Regions from separate parts of the Bradyrhizobium sp. CCGB01 genome, predicted to be linked through region 3. Evidence: predicted binding sites of a transcription regulator. Region 3 holds the regulator's gene; each other region holds the start of a gene.
The links. Region 3 encodes LexA, which represses DNA repair genes until DNA is damaged. Its sites were predicted from a motif close to TGTTCNNNNTGTGTTCNG; they were not measured.

Region 1: a site for LexA is predicted at 2,495-2,512, ahead of NLM25_RS42120 (DNA recombination protein RmuC). Genes of this name have one in related genera too.
Region 2: a site for LexA is predicted at 1,838-1,855, ahead of uvrA (excinuclease ABC subunit UvrA). Genes of this name have one in related genera too.
Region 4: a site for LexA is predicted at 2,481-2,498, ahead of NLM25_RS39465 (ribonuclease T2). Genes of this name have one in related genera too.

The regions. Positions count from the first base shown of each region.
Region 1 is NZ_JANADK010000001.1:8,934,909-8,940,738, reverse strand. Features, by position in the region: gene NLM25_RS42125 (MFS transporter) at 1-1,073, opposite strand, end outside; gene NLM25_RS42120 (DNA recombination protein RmuC) at 1,265-2,464, opposite strand; gene def (peptide deformylase) at 2,635-3,159, shown strand; gene fmt (methionyl-tRNA formyltransferase) at 3,304-4,227, shown strand; gene truA (tRNA pseudouridine(38-40) synthase TruA) at 4,227-4,964, shown strand; gene dapE (succinyl-diaminopimelate desuccinylase) at 5,126-5,830, opposite strand, start outside.
Region 2 is NZ_JANADK010000001.1:5,243,699-5,249,528, reverse strand. Features, by position in the region: gene uvrA (excinuclease ABC subunit UvrA) at 1-1,741, opposite strand, end outside; gene NLM25_RS24200 (outer membrane protein) at 2,069-2,818, opposite strand; gene NLM25_RS24195 (outer membrane protein) at 2,973-3,662, opposite strand; gene NLM25_RS24190 (outer membrane protein) at 3,899-4,678, opposite strand; gene NLM25_RS24185 (single-stranded DNA-binding protein) at 5,128-5,628, shown strand; gene NLM25_RS24180 (low molecular weight protein tyrosine phosphatase family protein) at 5,625-5,830, opposite strand, start outside.
Region 3 is NZ_JANADK010000001.1:5,391,373-5,397,202, forward strand. Features, by position in the region: gene NLM25_RS24870 (alpha-hydroxy acid oxidase) at 1-620, shown strand, start outside; gene NLM25_RS24875 (HAD family phosphatase) at 634-1,260, shown strand; gene NLM25_RS24880 (hypothetical protein) at 1,426-1,620, shown strand; gene glp (gephyrin-like molybdotransferase Glp) at 1,846-3,057, shown strand; gene lexA (transcriptional repressor LexA) at 3,234-3,935, shown strand; gene NLM25_RS24895 (hypothetical protein) at 4,146-4,346, shown strand; gene NLM25_RS24900 (hypothetical protein) at 4,538-4,969, shown strand; gene NLM25_RS24905 (GAF domain-containing protein) at 5,192-5,830, shown strand, end outside.
Region 4 is NZ_JANADK010000001.1:8,381,435-8,387,264, forward strand. Features, by position in the region: gene NLM25_RS39445 (ATP-binding protein) at 1-702, shown strand, start outside; gene NLM25_RS39450 (DUF3617 family protein) at 893-1,423, opposite strand; gene NLM25_RS39455 (hypothetical protein) at 1,465-1,770, opposite strand; gene NLM25_RS39460 (hypothetical protein) at 2,004-2,414, shown strand; gene NLM25_RS39465 (ribonuclease T2) at 2,544-3,239, shown strand; gene NLM25_RS39470 (23S rRNA (adenine(2030)-N(6))-methyltransferase RlmJ) at 3,399-4,259, shown strand; gene NLM25_RS39475 (cold-shock protein) at 4,510-4,725, shown strand; gene NLM25_RS39480 (outer membrane protein) at 4,812-5,432, opposite strand; gene uvrC (excinuclease ABC subunit UvrC) at 5,685-5,830, shown strand, end outside.

The DNA of each region.
Region 1 (5,830 bases), 3.5 Mb from region 3:
AGCGCCAGTGCCCATTGATTGGTGCCGACGACCGCGAGCCAGGAGAAGGTCAGGTTGGCCAGCGCCTGCACCACGCCGCCGATCCAGAGCGATGTCGCCAGCGAGTACCGCCGCGCGAGAAAACCGCCGGCAAAGCCGCCGATCAGCGTCGCCGCGAGGCCAACGCCCTTCACGATCGCCGCATAGTCGTTGCGGGTGAAGCCGAGGTCGATCACGAACGGCGCGGTCATCGTGCCGGAGAACGCATCGGTGAACTTGAACAGCACGACGAAGGCGAGCGCGGCGAGCGCGTCTTTCCGCGACAGGAATTCCGAGAAGGCGCCGATCGCGGCGTGCAGCACCCGCGCGAACGCGGTCTCGGTTTGCGTCGCAGCTTCCGCCCGCACCGATTGTCCGGGCTCGGTCGCGGCCAGCGCCGTGATCGTTCCGATCAGCACCATCGCCGCCATCACCACATAGCCCCACATCCAGGCCGACGTGCGCGGAATGCCGGTGCCCTCGAAGCCGGAGACGATGAACAGCGCGCCCGCGGTCGAGACCAGCATGCCGATGCGGTAGGCCGCGACGTAAGCCGCCATGCCGGCGGCCTGTTCGCTTTCCGGCAGGCTCTCGACGCGGAAGGCGTCGACCACGATGTCCTGCGTCGACGACGTCGTCGCGACCAGCAGCGCGCCCAGCGCGACATAGAAAGGCGAGCGAGCGGGGTCGGTCATCGCCAGCAGCAGGATCGCGACGATCAGCAGCAATTGCGAGAACAGCAGCCAGCCGCGCCGCCGCCCGAACGCGCGGGTGAACAGCGGCACATGCAGCGCGTCTACCAGCGGCGCCCACAAGAATTTCAGCGTGTAGGGCGTGCCGACCAGCGCAAAAAGCCCGATGGTTTTCAGATCGACGCCCGCCTCGCGCATCCACACCAGCAGCGTCGAGCCCGACAGCGCCAGCGGCAGCCCGGACGAGAAGCCGAGGAACAGCACGATCAGCACCCGCGGTTGCAGGTAAACGGCCAGGCCGTCGCGCCAGGAGGTCGCAGGGGCGGAGGTCGCGGCGGGGGATGTCGCGTCGGGTGCGGTCATGGGGAGGTGTTAGCAGATTCTGGGGGAAAAGACTCGCGGTAGCCGGTGAGGCGGGAATGGCTTCGACACCCTCGGTGTCATCGTCCGCGAAGGCGGACGATCCAGTAATCACCAGCGTTTCGGTTCAATCGCATCCGCCACGGCGTACTGGATGCCCTGCCTTCGCGGGGCATGACAGTGTGCCTTAAATCCTACTCCCCCGCCTGGAGCTTCCGCGGAAACAGCTCCGGCGCACCGGTCGCCACCAGATGCGGGCCATCCGGCGCTTCGGTCTTGCTGAAATCGAGCTCCTCGATTCGGCCCGCGCGCTTCTCGATCTTGTCGGCGGAGATCAGGATCTGGCGGACGTCCTCGTTCGCGTCGGCAAAGTGCTTCTGCAATTTGACCACGCGGTCGCGCAGGCGGCCGAGATCGTCGCCGAGCTTGATCACCTCGGTCTGAATCTGGTCGGCGGCATCGCGCATGCGCGCGTCCTTCATGATCTGCTGCATCACCTGGATCGCGAGCATCAGCAGCGAAGGCGACACCAGCACGACGCGGGCGCGGTAGGCCTTCTGGATCACGTCGTCGAAACCGTCATGGATTTCGGCGTAGACCGATTCCGACGGCACGAACATCAGCGCCATCTCCTGGGTCTCGCCGGTGACGAGGTATTTTTCCGCGATGTCGCTGACATGCTTCATCACGTCGCCGCGCAGCCGCTGCGTGGCGATGCGCCGCTCCTCGTCGGTGCGCGCATCGTGCAGCGCGGTCATCGCTTCCAGCGGAAATTTTGCGTCGATGCAGAGCGGTCGCTGGTCGGGCAGGAACACCACGCAATCCGGCCGCTTGCCCGTCGAGAGCGTGAACTGGAACTCGTAGGAGCCTTTTGGCAGGCCGTCCTGGACGATCGCCTCCATCCGCGCCTGGCCGAAGGCGCCGCGCGACTGCTTGTTGGCGAGCACGTCGCGCAGGGTCGTCACCTGCGTGGTGAGATCGGTCAGGTTCTTGTGCGCGCTGTCGATGATGCCGAGCCGCTCGTGCAGCGCGCGCAGGCTCTCCATGGTGTTGCGGGTGGAGTGTTCCATCGACTGGCCGACACGATGGGTCACCGAATCCAGCCGCTCGTTGACCGCCCGCGCCATCTCGGCCTGGCGTCCGGCCAGCGCCTGGGTCATGGCATCGACCCGGCCCGAGGCCTCGCTCTGGGCATGCAGCACCTGGCTGAGGCGTTCCTCCAGCTCATCCGCCCGGATCGCGTGCGCCATCGCGAGTTCCGCGCCGCGCCGCCCGGATCGCCCGATCACGACGGCAATCACCACCAGCAGGATGAGGACGAGGGCGCCGAAGCCGATCAGCGCATCGATGACGCGCACCGGCCAGTCGCCCAGCATGAAAATGATCTCGTTCATGCCGCCCTTCTAGCCGATTCGCGCACCCAAGCGAACGAAGAGGGAACGTGGGCGGTTAACAGCCCCCTAATTTTTATGGTTAACGAAACCTGAAGTTTTATGGTTAGCGGATCGTTAACGGAGTTCCTGGCCGCATTGACCGCATCCGGCGCGCGGCTTAAATCGCCGCCATGGCCCTACGAGAAATCATCATCCTGCCCGACAAGCAGCTGCGTCTGGTCTCCAAGCCGATCGAGAAGGTCACGCCGGAGATCCGCAAGCTTGCCGACGACATGTTCGAGACCATGTACGACGCGCCCGGTATCGGGCTCGCGGCGATCCAGATCGCGCAGCCGCTGCGGCTGATCACCATGGACCTCGCCAAGCGCGACGAGAACGGAGAGACCAATCCGGAGCCGCGCGTCTTCATCAACCCCGAGATCATCGCGTCCTCCGAGGATCTGTCGATCTACGAGGAAGGCTGCCTGTCGATCCCCGAATATTACGAGGAGGTCGAGCGGCCTGCGAAGGTGCGCGTGCGCTTCACCGATCTCGACGGCAAGGTGCACGAAGAGGACGCCGAAGGCCTCTATGCCACCTGCATCCAGCACGAGATCGACCATCTCAACGGCGTCCTGTTCGTTGACTATCTGTCGAAACTCAAGCGCGACCGCGTGATGAAGAAGTTCGAGAAAGCCGCCAAGCGCGCGGAGTGAGGTTCCCGTCATTCCGGGGCGATGCGCAGCATCGAACCCGGAATCTCGAGATTCTCAGGTGCGCAATTGCGCACCGTAGTTCGGCTCTTCGAGCCGCCCCGGAATGACTGTTACTGGAATTGCGTCCTTCGCAGGTTTTTTCCAATGCCCCTCCGCCTGATCTTCATGGGCACGCCCGATTTCTCCGTGCCGACGCTGCTCGAGCTGGTCTCGCACGGCCACGAGATCGCGGCGGTCTACACCCGCGCGCCGAAGCCCGGCGGGCGGCGCGGCCTGCAATTGCAGCCGACCCCGGTCGAGGAAGCGGCGCGAAAGCTCGGCGTGCCCGTGCTGACGCCGAAGACGTTGAAGACCGCGGAAGCGCTCGATGAGTTCAGCGCCTTCGACGCCGATGCTGCCGTCGTCGTCGCCTACGGCATGATCCTGCCACAGGCCATTCTCGATGCGCCAAAGCTCGGCTGCTACAATCTGCATGCTTCGCTCTTGCCGCGCTGGCGCGGTGCCGCCCCCATCAACCGCGCGATCATGGCGGGCGACGCCGAGAGCGGCGTCATGGTGATGAAGATGGACGTCGGCCTCGACACCGGCGACGTCGCGATGGCCGAGCGTCTTCCGATCACCGACAACATGACCGCGATCGATCTGCACGACCGGCTCTCCCGGCTCGGCGCCGATCTGATGGTACGCGCCATGGCGGCGCTCGGGCGCGGCGGGCTCCAGCTCAAAAAGCAGAGCGAGGACGGCGTCACCTATGCCGCCAAGATCGACAAGGCCGAGGCGCGGATCGACTGGAGCAAGCCGGCGCGCGAGGTGCTGCGCCACATCCACGGCCTGTCGCCGTTTCCCGGCGCATGGGCCGAGCTTGAGAATGCGCGCGTCAAAATCCTGCGCTGCGAGCTGGCGAAGGGCGCGGGCGCGCCGGGCGAGGTGCTCGACGACCTCCTCACCATCGCTTGCGGTGAGGGCGCGATCCGCATCATCGAGCTCCAGCGCGAAGGCAAGGCCCGGATGCAGGCCACCGACTTCCTGCGCGGCGTGCCGGTCAAGCCGCCGATGCGGTTCGGTTGATGCCCCGCTACAAGCTCACCATCGAATATGACGGCGCGCCGTTCTTCGGCTGGCAGGTGCAGGAGACGCTGCCGTCGGTGCAGGGCGCGCTGGAAGCGGCCGTGAAGGCGATGACCGGCGCGGATCTGCGGGTCCACGGCGCCGGCCGCACCGATGCCGGCGTGCACGCGCGCGGCCAGGTCGCGCATGTCGATGTCGACAAGCAGTTTCCGCCGGGCCGCTTTCGCGACGGGCTCAACGCGCATCTGCGCCCGCATCCGGTGGCGGTGCTGGAGGCCGAGATCGTGCCCGACACGTTCGAGGCGCGCTTCTCGGCGGTGAAGCGCCATTATCGCTACCGCGTCATCAACACCCGCGCCAATCTCGCGCTCGATGTCGGCCATGCCTGGCGCGTGCCGCGACGGCTCGATGCCGAGGCGATGCATGCGGCCGCGCAACGTTTGCTCGGCAAGCACGATTTCACGACCTTCCGCGACACTGAATGCCAGGCCAAATCGCCGGAGAAGACGCTCGACCAGCTCGACGTACTGCGCGACGGCCGCGAGATCACGATTCTCACCTCGGCGCGCTCGTTCCTGCATAGCCAGGTGCGCTCGATGGTGGGCTCGCTGGTCTGGGTCGGCGAAGGCCGCTGGACCGCGGACGATCTCTCCGCAGCGTTAGCAGCCCGCAACCGCGCCGCCTGCGGCATCGTCGCCCCGCCGGACGGGCTGTATCTGGTGAAGGTGGATTATTAGGCGAGAGGCAGACGCCCTTGCCTCATCATCGGTGTCATGCTCCGGCTTGACCGGGCCATCCAGTACGCCGCGGCCTATCGAGGAATCACTGTCGTCTCGGCGTACTGGATCGCCCGATCAAGTCGGGCGATGACGGCGGAGAGCGGAGAGGCAGTCGAGCCCTACCCAAAATACCGCGTCAAAATCCCGCGATACACCTGCGTCAGCTTCTCCAGATCCGTCACCGGCACGCGCTCGTTCACCTGGTGCATGGTCTGGCCGACCAGCCCGAACTCGATCACCGGGCAATAGCTCGAGATGAAGCGCGCATCCGAGGTGCCGCCTGAGGTCGACAGCTCCGGCTTGCGGCCCGTCACCTCCTCGATCGCGGACACCGCGAGATCGGTGAACGGGCCGGGCTTGGTGACGAACACGTTGGAGTTCGAGGGATCCCAGACGATGCGGGCCTTGATGCGGTTGCCGCAGGCTTTCGTCAGCCGCGTCTCGACCAGCTCGCGCAGGCTCGCCTGGGTGTGGTTGTCGTTGTAGCGGATGTTGAACCTGGCGCGGGCCTCGCCGGGGATCACGTTGCTGGCCTTGTTGCCGACGTCCACCGAGGTGAATTCGAGATTGGACGCCTGGAACTGCGCGCTGCCGTGATCGAGCGGCTCGTCGGAGATCGCCACGATCAGCCGCGAGATATCGGGCACCGGATTGGAGGCGCGATGCGGATAGGCGACGTGGCCCTGCACGCCGTCGACCAGAAGCGTGCCGGATTGCGAGCCGCGGCGGCCCACCTTGATGGTGTCGCCGAGCGTCTCGACATTGGAGGGCTCGCCCAGCACGCAATGGTCGAATTTTTCGCCGCGCTCGGCGGCCCATTTGAG
Region 2 (5,830 bases), 150 kb from region 3:
TCACGGTGTTGCCGAGGTCGCGCAGCCGCTTGAGCGTATCGAGCAGGCGCGCATTGTCGCGCTGGTGCAGGCCGATCGAAGGCTCGTCCAGCACGTAGAGCACGCCAGTCAGCCCCGAGCCGATCTGTGACGCCAGGCGGATGCGCTGGCTCTCGCCGCCGGACAGCGTGCCGGACGAGCGGGAGAGGGTGAGGTAGTTGAGGCCGACGTCGAGCAGGAAGGTGAGGCGCTCGCGGATTTCTTTCAGGATGCGGCCCGCGATCTCGTTCTGCTGCGCGTTCAGGGAATCCGGCACGGTCTCGAACCACTCGCCGGCCTTCCGGACCGACAGCTCCGAGATCTCGCCGATGTGTTTGGTGCCGACCTTGACGCAGAGCGCCTCCGGCTTGAGCCGAAAGCCCTTGCAGCCCTCGCAGGGCACGTCATGGAAATATTTTGCGAGCTCCTCGCGCGCCCATTCGCTCTCGGTCTCGCGGTAGCGGCGGTTGATGTTGGTGATCACGCCCTCGAACGGCTTCTTGGTGTCGTAGGAGCGCACCCCGTCCTCGTAGGAGAACTTGATCTCGTCCTCGCCGGACCCGTGAAGGATCGCGTTCTGCGTCTTCTTGGGCAGATCCTTCCATTTGGTGGTCAGCGTGAACTTGTAGTGCTTGCCGAGCGCCGTCAGCGTCTGAATGTAGTAAGGCGACGACGACTTGGCCCAGGGCGCGATCGCGCCCTTGCCGATGGCGAGCTCCTTGTCGGGGATGACGAGGTCTTCGTCGACATGCTGCTCGACGCCGAGACCGCCGCAGGCCGGGCAGGCGCCGTAGGGGTTGTTGAACGAGAACAGTCGCGGCTCGACCTCGGGGATGGTGAAGCCGGAGACCGGGCAGGCGAATTTTTCCGAGAACAGGATGCGCTCGGGCCCGCTCTTGTCGTGGATTTTCGCGGTCTTCTTTTTCTCTTTTTCCTCCGCGGGCGCTGCCGCCGGCGCGTCGGCGAACTCGACGACGGCAAGACCTTCGGCGAGCTTCAGTGCGGTCTCGAAGCTCTCGGCCAGGCGCTGGCCGATATCGGCGCGCACCACGATGCGGTCGACCACGACGTCGATGTCATGCGGGAATTTCTTGTCGAGAACAGGCGCTTCGGCGAGCTCGTAGAAGGTGCCGTCGATCTTGACGCGCTGAAAGCCCTTCTTGAGCCATTCGGCGAGCTCCTTGCGGTACTCGCCCTTGCGGCCGCGCACGACGGGAGCGAGCAGGTAGAGGCGGGTGCCTTCGGGCAGCGCCAGCACGCGGTCGACCATCTGCGAGACAGTCTGGCTTTCGATCGGCAGGCCGGTGGCGGGCGAATAGGGCACGCCGACGCGCGCCCAGAGCAGGCGCATGTAGTCGTAGATCTCGGTCACGGTGCCGACCGTCGAGCGCGGGTTCTTCGACGTCGTCTTCTGCTCGATCGAGATCGCTGGCGAGAGGCCGTCGATCTGGTCGACGTCGGGCTTCTGCATCATCTCCAGGAACTGGCGGGCATAGGCCGACAGCGATTCGACGTAGCGGCGCTGGCCTTCGGCATAGATGGTGTCGAAGGCGAGCGAGGATTTTCCCGAGCCCGACAGGCCGGTGAACACCACGAGCTTGTCGCGGGGAAGCTCGACATCGACATTCTTGAGGTTGTGCTCGCGCGCGCCACGGATCGTAATTGCGCGCAGGTGCGATCCCGCGTTCTGCTGTTGGCGCTTCGCCTTGATCACTTCATCCATCCGAGTTGCCCTCAAGGAATCCCAAAGGTGCGCGATCGCGCCAACAAAAAAGGCGCGCTTCGCCCGGAACCGGGATCGGCGCCGATGGGTATGTCAGCGAACGTAGGAAGAACGGGGACGGATTTCCAGTGGGACTTGCGAATCGTCAACGGATTGTTGGCGCGCTGGCGGCATCTGGCAGGAGGGGGCATCCGGAACATGTCAAGGAAAAGGCCAAGGACATGGCAAAGGGCCGGCGTGAAGCCGGCCCTTCGTTCGCGTTTGAATGCGGACTTGGGGCAATCCGCACATGATCAGGACTTGGAGGTTCCTGCGAGAAACGCTTGCTCAGTATTTGGCGACGACCGGGTTGCCCCAGCGATAGTTGATGCGGATCAGGCCCATGTCGATGTCCTGGCCGATCCGGTCGGTGCGCGGGAGGAAGCCGCCGGTGAGGGTGGCGAAATCGGAATTGTGATGGCCGAGGAACACGTGGTTGTACTCGCCGCCGACCGACCAGTTCTCGGCAAAGCCCCATTCCACGCCGATACCGATGCTGTAGCCCCAGCGGGTCTGGTTGACGCTGTTGAATGCCGGCAGGCCGGGAAAGAAAATGTCGTATTTGTCGTGGGCGACGGCCGCGCCAGCCTTGCCGTAGAGCAGCAGGCTGTTGACGGCGTAGCCCATCTGGCCGGTGAACAGGCCGAAGCTGTCGATCTTGGTCTGGTTGGTCTGCGGCGCCAGCACCACGCTGACATTGCTGCCCTTGAAGTCGGCCCAGTTGCCCTGGCCTTCGACGCCGAGAACCCAGCGCCCCCTCTGCCAGCGATAGCCGAGCTGTCCGCCGATCGTGCCGCCGCCCGCGTTGTGACAGCCTTCGCCGATGGGAGGATCGACAGCGGCGCCCAGCGAGTTGGTCACGGCCCAGCAGGCATGGGCCCAGCCGCCACCGCCATTGATGCCGACATAGACGCCGCTCCAGTCGTAGGCGAGGACGGGCGCTACGGGGGCCTTGTAGAGCGGCAGTTCCGCGGCACCGGCGGGCGCGACCGCGCCGAGGGCGAGCAAGCTGACCGCAGCCAGCGTCCAAGTTTTCATGTCACGTCCCCAACGCACCCAGCCAATCCGCGTGGGCGATTCCCCGCCCACGATTCCTTGACGGTTCGGCGCTCCCGCGCGCGAAAACAAAAAGGCCGGCGCAAGGCCGGCCTTTCGTAACGCGATGGCGTTGGGGCGAAGCTTAGTACTTCGCTCAGTACTTGGCGACCACCGGGCCCCCGAAGTGATAGTTCACGCCGACCTGCACGGTGTGGAAGTTGAGTGTGCCGGTGGGCAGGACGCCCGAGAAGTAGGTCTCGCCGCCGAGGCTGCGATAGAGGTACTCGCCCTTGACCGACCACTGCGGGGCGAAGAAAGCTTCGACGCCGGCGCCGACGGTCCAGCCCGAGTGCCACTTGCTGTCGGAGATGCTCACGCCGAGTGCGCTGACGGTGAGCTTGTTGTCGATCCAGGCGTAACCGCCGGTGCCGTAGAACAGCACGTTGTTGACGGCCCAGCCGATGCGGCCGCGCACGGTGCCCATCGCGTCGGTCTTCGAGCTCAGGGTGGTGCTGACAATGCCGAAGCCGGGGACGGCGACGGGGCCCGTGGCCGAAGCGCTGACATCAGCCCAGGTGCCGTCGGCCTCGATGCCGAACACGACGTTGCCGGTCTGCCAGTTGTAGCCGGCGGTGCCACCGACGAAGCCACCCTTCATCTTCGGGTCGCCGGAGCCGTTTTCCCAGGCGCCGCCACCGACGATACCGAGGTAGAAGCCGGTCCAGTTGTAGACCGAGGCCACAGCCACCGGAGCCTTGGTGTAGGGGCGCGCCGCGAGATCAGCGGCCGAAGCCGGAGCGGCGAGAGCGAACAAACAGGCCGAAGCCAACAAAACCTTCTTCATTTTAACGTAATCCCAGTCCCGGTTTCTATTTTTGCCTTCCGTGCGCCGAAAGGGCATTAGACGCTGTGGTCCAACTGACGTCGTGCTTACACCAACAAAGCCGCAAGTTGTGTCTCCCAAAAGTCACAATAATTGCAAAACGTAACAATCGCTGACGTATAGTTCCTGTTGGCCTGCGCTCAGCAAAAAGGCCGGCGCGAGGCCGGCCTTTGAATTCTCAAGTGGGATCAGAGAGGTTAGTACCTCGCGATCATCGGGCCACCAAAGCGATAATTCAGGCGGACCAGGCCGATATCGACGTCCTGGCTGATGCGCTCAGAGCGTGTGGCGACGCCGAGCGGGGCGATCAGGAAGTTGCCAGAACCGCTGAAGCCGATGGTGCGATTGCCGAGGAAGATGTGATCGTACTCGAAGCCCACGGTCCAGTTCGGCGCGAATCCGAACTCGACGCCTGCACCGACGGTGCCGCCCCAACGGGTCTCGTTGGCCCGATCGAATTCGAGGCCGGTGACGGTGTCGTAGCTGCGGTAGCGATCGCTGACGACGGCGCCGCCGCCCTTCACGTAGACGAGGACGTTGTTCCAGGCATAGCCGACCTGGCCGGTAATCAGGCCGAAGGCGTTGATCTTGGACCGATCGCGAAGACCCGTGCCGAACAAGGTCGTACTGATATTGTCGCCGGAGAAATCGGCCCAGTTGCCCTGGCCTTCGAAGCCGAACACCCAATTGGCAGACTGCCAGCGGTAGCCGACCTGGCCACCGACCGTGCCGCCGGTGGCGTTGTGGCATCCTTCGCCGAGCAGAGTGCCGGTTACGGGCGTGACGAAGTCCCAGCACTTGTGACTGGTGCCGCCGCCGCCGTTGATGCCGAGGTAGAAGCCGCTCCAGTCGTAGATGGTAGCGACCATCGGTGGTGGAGCCTTGGTGTAGGGACGCGCAGCGAGATCTGCTGCGCTTGCGGGCGCCGAGAGGCCCAACGCGATTGCACCGATTGTACCAATCAAGATCTTATTCATTGCAGTCTCCCCAGTTTCGTCCGCTTCTTAAATTCCCCGAAGCGGTTGATCAGGCGCGACGCCCATATGAATCAATTCCAAGGCGAGCGTAGCTGAGCCGGGAGGCGGAGTCCGTCTCCGAAATGCAACAGTCGCGAGCCGGCTGAAGCGCCGCAACTTGATGAATGTTAAGAGTTTTTTCCTATTCGCGGGAACCCGAAAGGGTTCCATTCATCGCGCCGGTATCTGGTTGCAGATCAGAGCCCACCCAATTCCGCATTGCGCCTGGATCATCGAGAAGAACAAATCTGGAACACGCCGCGGGTCGGTGCTATATGTGGGGATAAGTTGAGGGGTACCGGGCTGATCAGCCCTCGCAAGCGTATACGGTCGCCTCAACAGGGCGACAGAGCTTCGCGGGGCGCGGGGTCGGCCTTTGAATTCAGTGGCATTTGGAGTGGAGAGCGGCGATGGCGGGAAGCGTCAACAAGGTCATTCTGGTTGGAAATCTCGGCAAGGATCCCGAAATCCGCCGCACCCAGGACGGGCGGCCGATCGCGAATCTGAGCATCGCCACCTCGGAAACCTGGCGCGACAAGAACAGCGGCGAGCGCAAGGAAAAGACCGAGTGGCATCGCGTCGTGATCTTCAATGAAGGGCTCTGCAAGGTCGCCGAGCAGTACCTGAAGAAGGGCGCGAAGGTTTACATCGAGGGCGCACTCCAGACCCGCAAATGGACCGACCAGAGCGGCGTCGAGAAGTACTCCACCGAGGTCGTGCTCCAGGGCTTCAACTCGACGCTGACGATGCTCGACGGCCGCGGCGGCGGAGGAGGCGGTAGCTTCGGCGACGAGCCGGGCGGCGATTTCGGCTCCTCCGGTCCCGTCAGCAGCGCACCGCGCCGTGCCGTTGCCGCCGGCGGCGGTGGTGGTGGCCGCAACAGCGACATGGACGACGATATCCCGTTCTAAGGTTCGGGAGGAGCGGACGCGGGTCGTGACAGGAAACGGCCCACGCGGCTTTCGAGTATCCGGACCAACATGGGGTCCATGAACTCGTAGTCGTCCGGGATGTCGAGGCAGATGACCCGCTTGCCATTCAAGCTGGATCGGAATTTCCGGTTCAGCTTGTTGCGGTGGGCCTTCTCCATGACGAAGATGATATCGGCCCACG
Region 3 (5,830 bases):
TCTGCCTGACCGTCGACACCGCCCATTACAGCCGTCGCGAACGTGACATTGCCAAGCGCTATGTTCGCGAGAGCCGCCTGCGCGCCACCGGCGGCGACTACCAGAAGGGCCTTGAGTGGCGGACCGTGAAGATGGTCAAGGACACGTTCAAGATCCCGCTCATCCTGAAGGGCATCGCCACCGCCGAGGACGCCCAGATCGCGGTCGATCACGGCGTCGAGTGGATCTACGTCTCCAACCATGGCGGCCGCCAGCTCGATCACGGCCGCGGCGCCATGCATGTGCTGCCCGAGATCGTCGACGCCGTGAAGGGCCGCGCCAAGATCATGGTCGATGGCGGCTTCTGCCGCGGCACCGACATCGTCAAGGCGATCGCGGCGGGCGCGGACATGGTCGGCATCGGCCGGCTGCAATGCTGGGCGCTGGCGGCGGCCGGCGAAGCCGGGGTGACGCGGATGCTGGAGCTCCTGGAGGACGAGGTACTACGCTGCCTCGGCCTTCTGGGCGCGACCTCCTTCGCCGAGGTCAACAAGTCCTGCCTGCACCAGGCGACCGCGACCAATGCGCCGAGCGTCTTCAGCGCGTTCCCGCTGTTCGACCACGACCCGTATCGATACTGAGTGAAAGGATGCAATGAGCTCGCTCTCCCCCGGCAGCGCTGATGCGCTCTTGTTCGATCTCGGGCGCGTGGTGCTCGACATCGATTTCTCCAAGGCGATCGCCTGCTGGGCGGGACATGCCGGCTGCAAGCCCGAAGCCATCGTCGCGCGCTATGTGCGGGACAGCGAAGCCTACCGGCTGCACGAGGTCGGCAAGATCAGCGACGAGGCCTATTTTGACTCGCTGCGCGTCTCGCTCGGGATCGGCATTTCGGACGCACAATTCCTGGAGGGGTGGAACGCGATCTTCGCCGGCGAGATGCCCGACATCGCCGAGTTGCTGCCGCGTGCGGCAAAGCAGATGCCGGTCTACGCCTTCTCCAACACCAACCGGCCGCATGTCGACCATTTCTCGAAGGAATATGCCGGCCTGCTCGGCCATTTCCGCGAGCTGTACCTGTCGTCCAGCATCGGCCTGCGCAAACCGGATGTGGAGGCCTTCGACCATGTCGTGGCCGCGATCGGCGTGCCGGCGAACCGTATCGTGTTCTTCGACGATCTTGCCGAGAACATCGAGGGAGCGCGGTCCAGCGGGCTGACCGCGGTGCACGTGACCACGCCCCGCGACGTCGGGGACGCCCTCAAGGCGCTCGGAATCTGATCCCGGGCCGGCAGGCTACAGGCCGCGAACCGGCCGTATCCGGAGCCTATTTTGCCCGGGGCGAGGAACCGAAGCCCTTTGTACATTTTTATACAGAGTTCCCGGAACGAACGCCTGCCTCAGGACTCATGACTCCGTTGGGAATTCTACATCGGACTTATCGTCGTGTTGGGCAAAACCTACCTCACCAAGCAGGCCTCTCTGCTGATGAAATTCGCCAGGACCACATCGGATTCTGAGCTTTCCGCCAAGCTGATCAGCAAGGCCGCCGACCTGAAATCCCAGGCCGACCCGTTGCCTGACAAGGATCAGGGCTCCGCGGCGCCGGACGTCAGTCCGTACAAGCAGCCGGGGACCTGACCGATGCTGGCCGTGGCTCTCGTCATTCTCGTCCTCGCCATGGCCATCCTCATACCGGTCTGTCTTGCCTTCCGGATCATGCCGCGGCGGACTTGACGTCTGCCCATCAGAGCGGATGACGCAGGATAAATCATCCTGTGCGGCCGTGCTTTGCCTCCGCGCGCGCGCTCGGCTAAGACTCTCGCCGCCGATTTGCCCGAACGGGCCCAGCTGGAGTTTTCACCCGTGGCCCTGATGCCGGTTTCTGACGCGCTTGCCGCGGTGCTGGCGGGTGCAGAGCCGCTGCCTGAAGAGATGATCGCGCTCGACGCAGCCTTCCACCGCGTGCTCGCCCGCGACGTCGCGGCGCGGCGGACCCAGCCACCCCAGGCGATGTCGGCAATGGACGGCTATGCAGTGCGGGCGGCCGATGCGGCGAAGATCGATGCCGCGCTCACCGTGATCGGCGAGGTCGCGGCGGGCCGGCCGTTTGCGGGAACGGTGGGCGCCGGCGAAGCGGTGCGGATCTTCACCGGCGGCGTCGTTCCCGATGGCGCGGACGCGGTCGTGATTCAGGAGGACACGGTTGCGGATGGCAAGCGCATCACGATCACGGAAGCGGCCGTTACCGGACGGCACATCCGCCCCGCCGGCGTCGACTTTTCGGAAGGCGACGTGCTGCTGCGCGAGGGCACCCGGCTGACCGAGCGCGATCTGGCACTCGCTGCCGGGATGAATCATCCTCGACTGCCCGTCCGCCGCCGCCCGAAGGTTGCGATCCTCGCCACCGGCGACGAACTCGTGATGCCGGGCACGACGCCCGGCCACGGCCAGATCGTCTATTCCAACGGCTATGCCCTGCACGCGCTCGCCCGCAGCGAGGGCGCCGACACCATCGACCTCGGTATCGCCGCCGACACGCTGGTGGCCACCACGGCCGGCATCCGCCGCGCCCGCGAGAGCGGCGCCGACATCCTGATCACGACCGGCGGCGCCTCGGTCGGCGACCACGATCTGGTCCAGCAGGCGCTGCGGGACGAAGGCATCTCGATGGCGTTCTGGAAGATCGCGATGCGGCCGGGCAAACCGATGATGAACGGGCGGCTCGGCGCGATGCGTGTGATCGGCCTGCCCGGCAATCCCGTGTCATCCTACGTTTGCGGATTCCTGTTCATGGTGCCGCTGATTCGCGCGCTCGCGGGCCGTTCGGCGATTCATCATCGCCGCGAACGCGCGGTGCTCGGCCGCGACGTCGGCGCCAACGACCAGCGCGAGGATTATCTGCGCGCGCGCCTGGAGCTGCGCGACGACGGCACGCTCACCGCCGTTCCCGTCAACCATCAGGATTCCTCGCTGCTTGCGAATCTCGCTGCGGCACAGGCACTTCTCGTGCGCCCGCCGTTCGCGCCGAAGGCCGAAGCCGGCACGCCTTGCGAGGTGCTGCGGCTGCCCGTCTGACCGCTTCGTTCGCGAGCGTTCCGCGAAGTTTGTGGCGTTCACGGTAAATTAAGCAGTTGCGGAACATGTATCGAACATATAGTGTCCGTTCATGATTTGTTTCGAGCATGCAGCGGCTTATCGCTGAATTCAGCGTCTCGGAATCGAACGACATCAACCGGGGGATTTTGGTCGAGATGTTAACGCGCAAACAATACGAGCTCCTGCGGTTCATCAGCGAGCGACTGAAGGAAAGCGGCGTGCCGCCCTCCTTCGACGAGATGAAGGACGCGCTCGACCTGCGCTCGAAGTCGGGTATCCACCGCCTGATCACCGCGCTCGAGGAGCGCGGCTTCATCCGGCGCCTGCCCAACCGCGCCCGCGCCATCGAGGTGATCAAGCTGCCCGAGCTTCAGGCCGCCGCCGGCAGCCGCCGCGGCTTCACGCCGAGCGTCATCGAAGGCAATCTCGGCAAGCTGCGCACGACTTCCAGCCCGCCGGCGGACGACGGCGAGCGCCCCGTTGCAGTGCCCGTGATGGGCCGCATCGCGGCCGGCACGCCGATCGAGGCCCTGCAGACCCGCAGCCACACCATCAGCGTACCGCCCGACATGCTCGGCTCGGGCGAGCATTACGCGCTCGAAGTGCGCGGCGATTCGATGGTCGAGGCCGGCATTCTCGACGGCGACATGGCGCTGATCCAGCGCAACGAGAGCGCCGATACCGGCGACATCGTGGTGGCGCTGATCGACGACGAGGAAGCGACCCTGAAGCGCTTCCGCCGCCGCGGCGCCTCCATCGCGCTCGAGCCCGCCAATGCAGCCTATGAGGTCCGCATCCTGCCGCCCAACCGGGTGAAGATCCAAGGCAAGCTGATCGGGCTGTACCGGAAGTACTGAGACCGGACGTCCTGCTATCGGTGATTTGGCGCCTCTCGCGCTTTTCGATCGGCATCGCCGATCCGGCATTGGAGCGGACGATTGTCCGCTTCCGCTGGATAGTCTTTCTGGTTTCGCGCAGATTATCCGGCCCCTCCTCCGGCGCTACATCCTCGGCACGCCGCACGAAGCAGCATTGCTTCGCGCGCCCTCTGGGTTCGAGGAGAAGTCATGCGCAAGATCATTCTGGGCACAGTCGCCGCGGCGCTGATCGCAGCATCAGCGTCGCAGGCCTTCGCCGCGCAATCGCAACACCATGTCCGCAAGGACGCCGCTGTGGGTAAGCAAGTCCGGAATGCCCGCAACGCCGTCGCGCAACCGTCGCGGCCGGACTGGCCGTATTCCGGCTGGTCGGCGCCGGCAGGGCGCTGACACGCGCATCCGGAATGCGCGGGAGCAGGCTTTGTTCCTCATGGAGCCGGAAAAGATAATGTGATCGCGGCCTGCGGCGGCGAGCCGCAGATTTGCCTACAACCGGGCAGACGCTAACATGCTTCCACTCTGATAGAGGCCTGCGCCTCGAGAAGAGACGTGGGTCGCTATCCCTGCAAGAGGAGCACCCGATGTGTGACTACAGCCTGCATGCCGTCGCGTCGCGTCCTGCTGAAGTCGGCGAGACGGTCGTCACGACAACCTTCCGCGGCACCTCGACGCGCGGTTTTGCCTCCGCGGCCGATCCGACCGTCGCGGTCTGCCTGCTGCCGGGAACGGAGCTCGCCTTCGCCGACAACGTCCGCTACGACAATCGCTGGATCTGGACGCGGACCGTCAACTCGCGCGTCGGCAAGTTCGGTAAGATCGATCCGCACATTCCCGATCGCCATCATGATGCGATCGAATTCCCCGACGGCAAATACGTGTTGGTGACGCAGCTCGTCGAAGGCCAACGCGCGACAGTGCTGCAACTGCCGGTGACCCAGCCGGTCGGCGAGCGTGAGCACAAGCCGCAGATCGCCGAAAGCCGGCCGACCATCACCCGCCTGCCGATCGGCTGACACAGCCATCCCGGCCGGCGGGTCGGGCCAGGATTGAAATTGCCATCGCCGGCCGAGGCCGGCGAGATGGTATCGCTTGCATCCCGCGAAGCTCCATTGGACGGACCAAGCCGCTCCGCCTCCCACCGCACGAAGTTTGCGCTGTCCTGCCTGAATTTTGAACGTCCGTTCCGCAGCCAAATGGCCGATGCTTGGTGCGGCTTGAGACGGCGGACACGTTCGATGAAGACCTTCATTCGCGTCGTTGAACTCTGGGTACCCGACCGCACGCGCATGCGGCTGGAATTCGGCGGCGGCCTCTACGGCGAAGGCCTGTCCGCGTTCAAGGCCGTGAGCGAAGGTCTGCACTTCGGATATGACGAGGGGCTTCCGGGCAAGGCCTGGGCCAGCGGCCACCCCGTGATCCTCACCAAATTCGCCAACTCCTATTTCAAGCGGACCGATCAGGCCATCGCGGCCGGGCTCACCTGCGGCGTGGCGGTCCCGGTGTTTTCCGGCGAATTCCTGCAAGCCGTCATGGTGCTGTTCTGCGGCGACGACGAGGTCCATGTCGGCGCGATCGAGCTCTGGCACAACGATGCCGAAATCTCCCACGAGATGGGACTCGTCGACGGCTATTACGGCACCGCCGACATGTTCGAATTCAACTCCCGCCACACCAGATTTCCGCGTGGCTTCGGCCTGCCCGGCCGCACCTGGAAGGCCGGCCTGCCGCTGATCATCAAGGACCTGCACGACGCCAGGAGTTTTCTGCGCTGGGAGGACGCCGCCAAGGTCGGGATCAATCTCGGCGTCGGCATTCCCTACCGGACCGGCACCGATCAGACCTGGGTCCTGACGTTCCTCTCCGCGCAGGCAACC
Region 4 (5,830 bases), 3.0 Mb from region 3:
AACTTCCGCCCGCGCGGCGCGCGCGAGGTGCGGCGCGCGGCGGTCGCCTTCCTTGAAATGAAATCGCGCATCGAGCGCACGATGGAGCAGCGCACCGCGATGCTCGCCGGCGTCAGCCACGATCTGCGCACCATCCTGACGCGCTTCAAGCTCGAGCTGGCGCTGATCGGCGACAGCCCTGAGATGGAAGGCATGCGCAAGGACGTCGACGAGATGTCGATGATGCTGGAGGATTATCTTGCGTTTGCCCGCGGCGATTCCGGCGAGCAGTCGCAGCCGACCGACATGGCGCAGGCGCTCGAGGAGTTGCGCAGCGACGCCGAGCGCCACGGCCACATCGCGACCGTGGCGTTCCACGGCCTGCCCGTGGTGACGGTGAAGCCGGCCTCATTCAAGCGCTGCCTTGCCAACCTCGTCACCAACGCGGCGCGCTACGGCAAGGCCATCGCGATCAGCGGGCAGCGCGATCACCGTTATTTGACCGTCACGGTCGACGACGATGGCCCCGGCATTCCCGCTCATCTGCGCGAAGAGGTGTTCAAGCCATTCCTGCGGCTGGACAATGCCCGCAACCAGGACGAAGGCGGCACGGGCCTCGGTCTTGCCATCGCCCGCGACATCGCCCGCTCGCATGGCGGCGACATCACCCTGGGCGACAGCCCGATGGGGGGATTAAGGGCGAGCGTCCGGATTCCGGTGTAGGTGCAATCTTCCCTTCTCCCCTTGTGGGAGAAGGTGGCGCGAAGCGCCGGATGAGGGGTTGCCCCAGCGAATTCAAAAATAAGCGAGTCACGCGCGGAGACAGACCCCTCACCCGACTCGCCGCTACGCGGCGAGCCACCCTCTCCCACAAGGGGGAGAGGGGAAAGTTCATCCCGGGCTACGATCTCGCCTACTTCGGCAGCAGCGCCTTCAGCTTGTCGATGTCGCGCACGTTCATCTTGAAGCCGCCGGGCATCACGATGTCGCCGGGCTTCTGGTCCGGCTTGCAGGCTCCCAACCACTTGGCTTCGAGCTGCATCGTCGTGTCGCGCCCCGCGTTACCTGCGGCGCCGCCTTGCGCGTGCGAGGTGGTCTTCACCGTATAGGCCGAGTTGAAATCGCCCGTGATCTCCGCATGCGAGGTCGTGCTGATGCCGGCGACGTTGCACTCGGAATCGCTGACATAGCCGGTCGCGGTCTTCTTGATGTCCTGCTTGGCGCAGATCTGCTTGGCCATCGGGGAGACGTTGTTGCTCATCTCCTTGTCGACGGTCTCGTCGGTGCAGTGCTGCATGGTCATCTCGGGCACGGGCGTGCCGGTCCTGACCATCTTCATTTCCCAAAGACCCGCCTTGCGCACCGGCAGATCGTCGGCGCAGGCCGCCCCTGCCGACAAGACAAGGCAAAGGGCCGAGCCGAGCAAAGCGAGTTTGCGCGTCATGTCAGAGGCTCCCGGCTGAGAGGTGGCGTTACGAAAGCGCCTCAGTAGAGCGTGCGGATCGGCTGGTTGGCGGCGCCATAGGGCACCCAGCGGCAGGAGAACGAGATGTAGCCGCCCTCATAGGCCTGCACCGCCAGGAATTTCACGACCTTGCCGTAGCGCGCGCAATGATCGACCGCGACCTGACGGGCATCGGCCTGCGTCGCCATCGAATAGGCGATGATGCCGCCGGTGTCGTTGCCCTTGAACGGCGGCACCGGAAGGATGTCAGCGCGCGCCGGCTGGCTCGCCATCATACCCGAGACAACCAGGCTGGCGAGAAGGCTCGCGGCCGCAATGATTCGCATTCCCGTTACTCCAATTGGTTGGCACCAGTTTACGGTGCCGGGATGCCCGTGAAAAGAACTGAAGTCCCGTCAGCTGCGACGTTATGGTCAACTCTTGGCCAAGTGTTGCCGCGCTGCACTTGACCTCCCGGTCCCTTCGCGGCACCGTCCGACCCTCGCAGATCATGCTGTCCGGATTGCCCATGCGCGCCCTCCCCCTGAAATCGCTCCGCTTTGCCGCCGTGCTCGGTCTCATGTTCGGAGCGTTGTCGCTCGGTGAGGCCAGGGCCGCCAATCCGCTGGAACTGAACTTCTGGCTGAACGGGCCGCGCTATGACGGCGCCGTCGTCGATTGCGACAAGGCGCTGCCGACGATCGCCACCCAGTTCTGGGAGAAGGAAAGCTCGTTCTGGAATTCCTCGTTGAAGATCACCGGCTTCGCCGCCGTTCGCGAGATCGCGTTCCGGCCCTGGCAGTCCGACAATATCCCGCGTCGCTATTGCACCGGCGAGGCCATGCTCAGTGACGGCAAGGTGCGCAAGGTGCATTTCTCGATCATCGAGGATGGCGGCTTCGCGAGCTACGGCAATGGCGTCGAGTGGTGCGTGGTCGGGCTCGACCGCAACTGGGCCTACAATCCGGCCTGCCGCGCCGCCAGGCCTTGATCGACACGTTTTGATCGAGAAGCCCTGATTCGGACCGATCAGGGCGACCGGTTGCCGTCCGAATTTTGTTCTTGAAATGTTCTTTCTGCCTGCTAGGCTGGTCACACAGTCTAGTTGAGGGGCGTCGCCATGTTTCATTTTAGATTGCATTCGTTCTCCCGTCTCGTGATCTCACTGATCCTCCCCCTGGTTCTTGCCGCCGCGCTGGCTGGCGGCGCGAAGGCCCAGGACAAACGGCAGAACGCGCCCGGCGAGTTCGATTTCTATGTGCTGTCGCTGTCATGGTCGCCCTCGTTCTGCGAGGAGGCGTCCGAGCGCGGCGGTCGCTCGCAGATGCAGTGCAGCGGGCGGCCCTACGCGTTCGTGGTGCACGGGCTGTGGCCGCAATATGAAAATGGCTTCCCGGAATATTGCCAGCGGCCGTCGCCGCGCCTGAACCGCAACATCGTCTCCTCGATGCTCGACCTGATGCCGGCGCCGGGCCTGATCTTCAACGAGTGGGACAAGCACGGCACCTGCTCCGGGCTCGATAGCCGCAATTATTTCGAGACGATCCGCAAGGCGCGCGCCGCGATCAAGATCCCGGCGGAATTTCTCGAACTGTCGCAGGCCAGGACCGTGGCACCGGGCGAGGTGGAGGAAGCCTTCATCAAAGCCAATGCAGGCCTGAGCAGCGCGGCCATCTCGGTCACCTGCAACCGGACCCGGCTCTCCGAGGTCCGCATCTGCCTCAGCAAGGACCTGCAATTCCGGGCCTGCGAGGAGATCGAGCGCCGCGCCTGCCGCCGCGACCAGGTGACGATGCCGCCGATCAGGGGCGGATAGGTTTCCGTCAGTGCGAGCCATCGGGTCCGCGCGAAGCGCAGCCCGATGACAGGCTCCGCGAAGCAATCCGGACTGCTGGCGCGGATGGATTCTGGATTGCTTCGCCGCGCTCGCGATGACAAGTGGGTAGGATCGCGCAAAACAACGTAGTCCTGTCCCATGAACTACCGCCACGCCTTCCACGCCGGCAGCTTCACCGATGTCATCAAGCACATCGTGCTCGCGCGCATCATTACCTACCTCCAGGACAAGCCGGGGGCATTCCGTGTCATCGACACCCATGCCGGCGCCGGTCTCTACGATCTCGAAAGTGACGAGGCGCGCCGTAGCGGCGAATGGCTGACCGGTATTGCGCGGCTGATGCAGGCGCGCCTGTCGAACGAGAGCGTGGCGCTGGCCAAGCCTTATCTCGACATCGTCCGCGCCTTCAATCCAAAGGGCGAGCTCAAGGCCTATCCGGGCTCGCCGCTGATCGCGCGCGGCCTGCTGCGGCCGCAGGATCGCCTCGTTGCCTGCGAGCTCGAGCCGAAGGCGCGCAAGGCGCTGATCGACGTGTTGCGCCGCGACGAACAGGCGCGCGTGGTCGATCTCGACGGCTGGGTGGCGCTGCCGGCCTTCGTGCCGCCGAAGGAACGGCGCGGCCTCGTGCTGATCGATCCGCCATTCGAAGCGAAGGATGAGTTCGAAAAGCTCGGCGAAGCGTTCTCGACGGCTTTCGCGAAATGGCCGACCGGTATCTATGTAATCTGGTATCCGGCCAAGAACCGGCGCGCCACCGACACGCTGGTGCAAACGGTCGCACGGCTCGCAGCTGCAGCAAAACCACCGGGAAAATGCCTGCGACTCGAATTCAGCGTGGCGCCGCAACTCGATGGTGCAGCCCTCACCTCAACCGGACTGCTGATCGTCAATCCGCCGTACACGCTGCAGGGCGAGCTCAAGACGATCCTGCCCGAGCTGGAAATACCGCTCGGACAGGGCGGCGCTGCCAGATTCCGATTAGAGGTGCCGAGGCTGTAACACCCCGGCATTCTTGGGAAAAATATGCAGGGGCGGTAGTCAATCCGCCGAGAACCGTATTATGCTGTTTGCGTGACTGGCTTTACGTTCCGCTTCCGCGAATGGTTGCGGCGGAGTGAAGGCCCTAAGAAAGATCCAACGGACCGAAAGGTCCGCCCAAGGATGGCCAGCTCCCGGGCTTCGTAAGGCCCGGTCATGTCGTGACGTGTGTCTGCGTCGCGACGGAGGAGCAATGAGGGGGAGTTTCCCGATGGCCATGACGGGAACGGTTAAATTTTTCAACGGCGAACGCGGCTATGGATTCATCAAGCCGGACGACGGTGGTCGTGACGTCTTCGTGCATATTACTGCTGTGGAGCGTGCGGGACTGAAGGATCTTGCCGAAGGACAGCGTATTACTTTCGAAGTCGAGCCCGACAAGAAGGGCAAGGGACCGAAGGCGGTCAATTTAGTCATCCTTGCCTAGCCGGCCCGACGCAAAACACCTGGCGAAAAAAAATCCCGGCCGCGAGCGGCCGGGAGGTTGTTGTCCGGTATTTTCTTCTTCAGCTATCAGAAGTGATAGTTCACGCCTGCGCGCACAACGCTGGCGCTGTAGCCGTTTGACACGCCTGTAATTGCAAACTGGCTCGTCGACAGATCGATGTAGAGATATTCGAGCTTGGCGCTCCAGTTCGGCGCGAAGCCGACTTCCGCGCCGGCACCGATGGTCCAGCCAGCGGTGGTGTGCGACTCCGTCCAGCCGAATGTCTGAGCGCGCAGCTCGCCGAAGGCGAGGCCGGCGGTGCCGTAGAACAGCACGTTGCTGAAGGCATAGCCGGCGCGTCCGCGCAGCGTGCCGAACCAGGGATTGGAGAACTTCCACGGCGCAAAGGTGTCGTCGGCACCGGCGGCCTGGATGTCGCCCTCGACGCCGAACACCCACGGCCCGTTCTGGAAATTGTAGCCGGCCTGCACACCGCCGACGAAGCCGGAGGGTTTTACGGGACTATTGCTGACGGAGCCCCATTCGTAGCCGATGTTGCCGCCGAGATAGGGACCGGCCCAGCTATACGCGTTGAGCGGCTGATTGACCGTATAGGGCGCCCGCTGACCATAGAGATCGGCGGCCTCTGCCGAAGCTGTCCAGCCGGCTGCAACCAACGCGGCTGCGCCCACGACGAACCTCTTCATCCCACTCTCCAACGCAAACTGCCGTCACCGCGTGCGATGCCCGCGCAGCCGCGCGAGGCAAAGCCGCATGGTTACGGAACCACCACTTTTTCGCGTAAGATTTATCGAGAGTTTTAAGTTAAAGGCCTGTTAAGCCGGGTTACCGCGCTGTTAACAGGCTTAAGCAAGCGTTACCGGGAACTGCGCCGCCATCCTGTGTGTGCGGCACGGCCGGAACTTCAAATCGGCGCTCCCAGCGCCTAAATTCGCACCATGGTTCACGATTCCACCGACAACCCGGACGACGCACGCGCGCGCAAACCGCCGCGCGCCACGGCGACCGACGCCCCGCCGGAGAGCCTGGCGCCGCCGGACCTCGATCCCGCCACCACCGCTGGCGAGGACGAGGATGATGCACT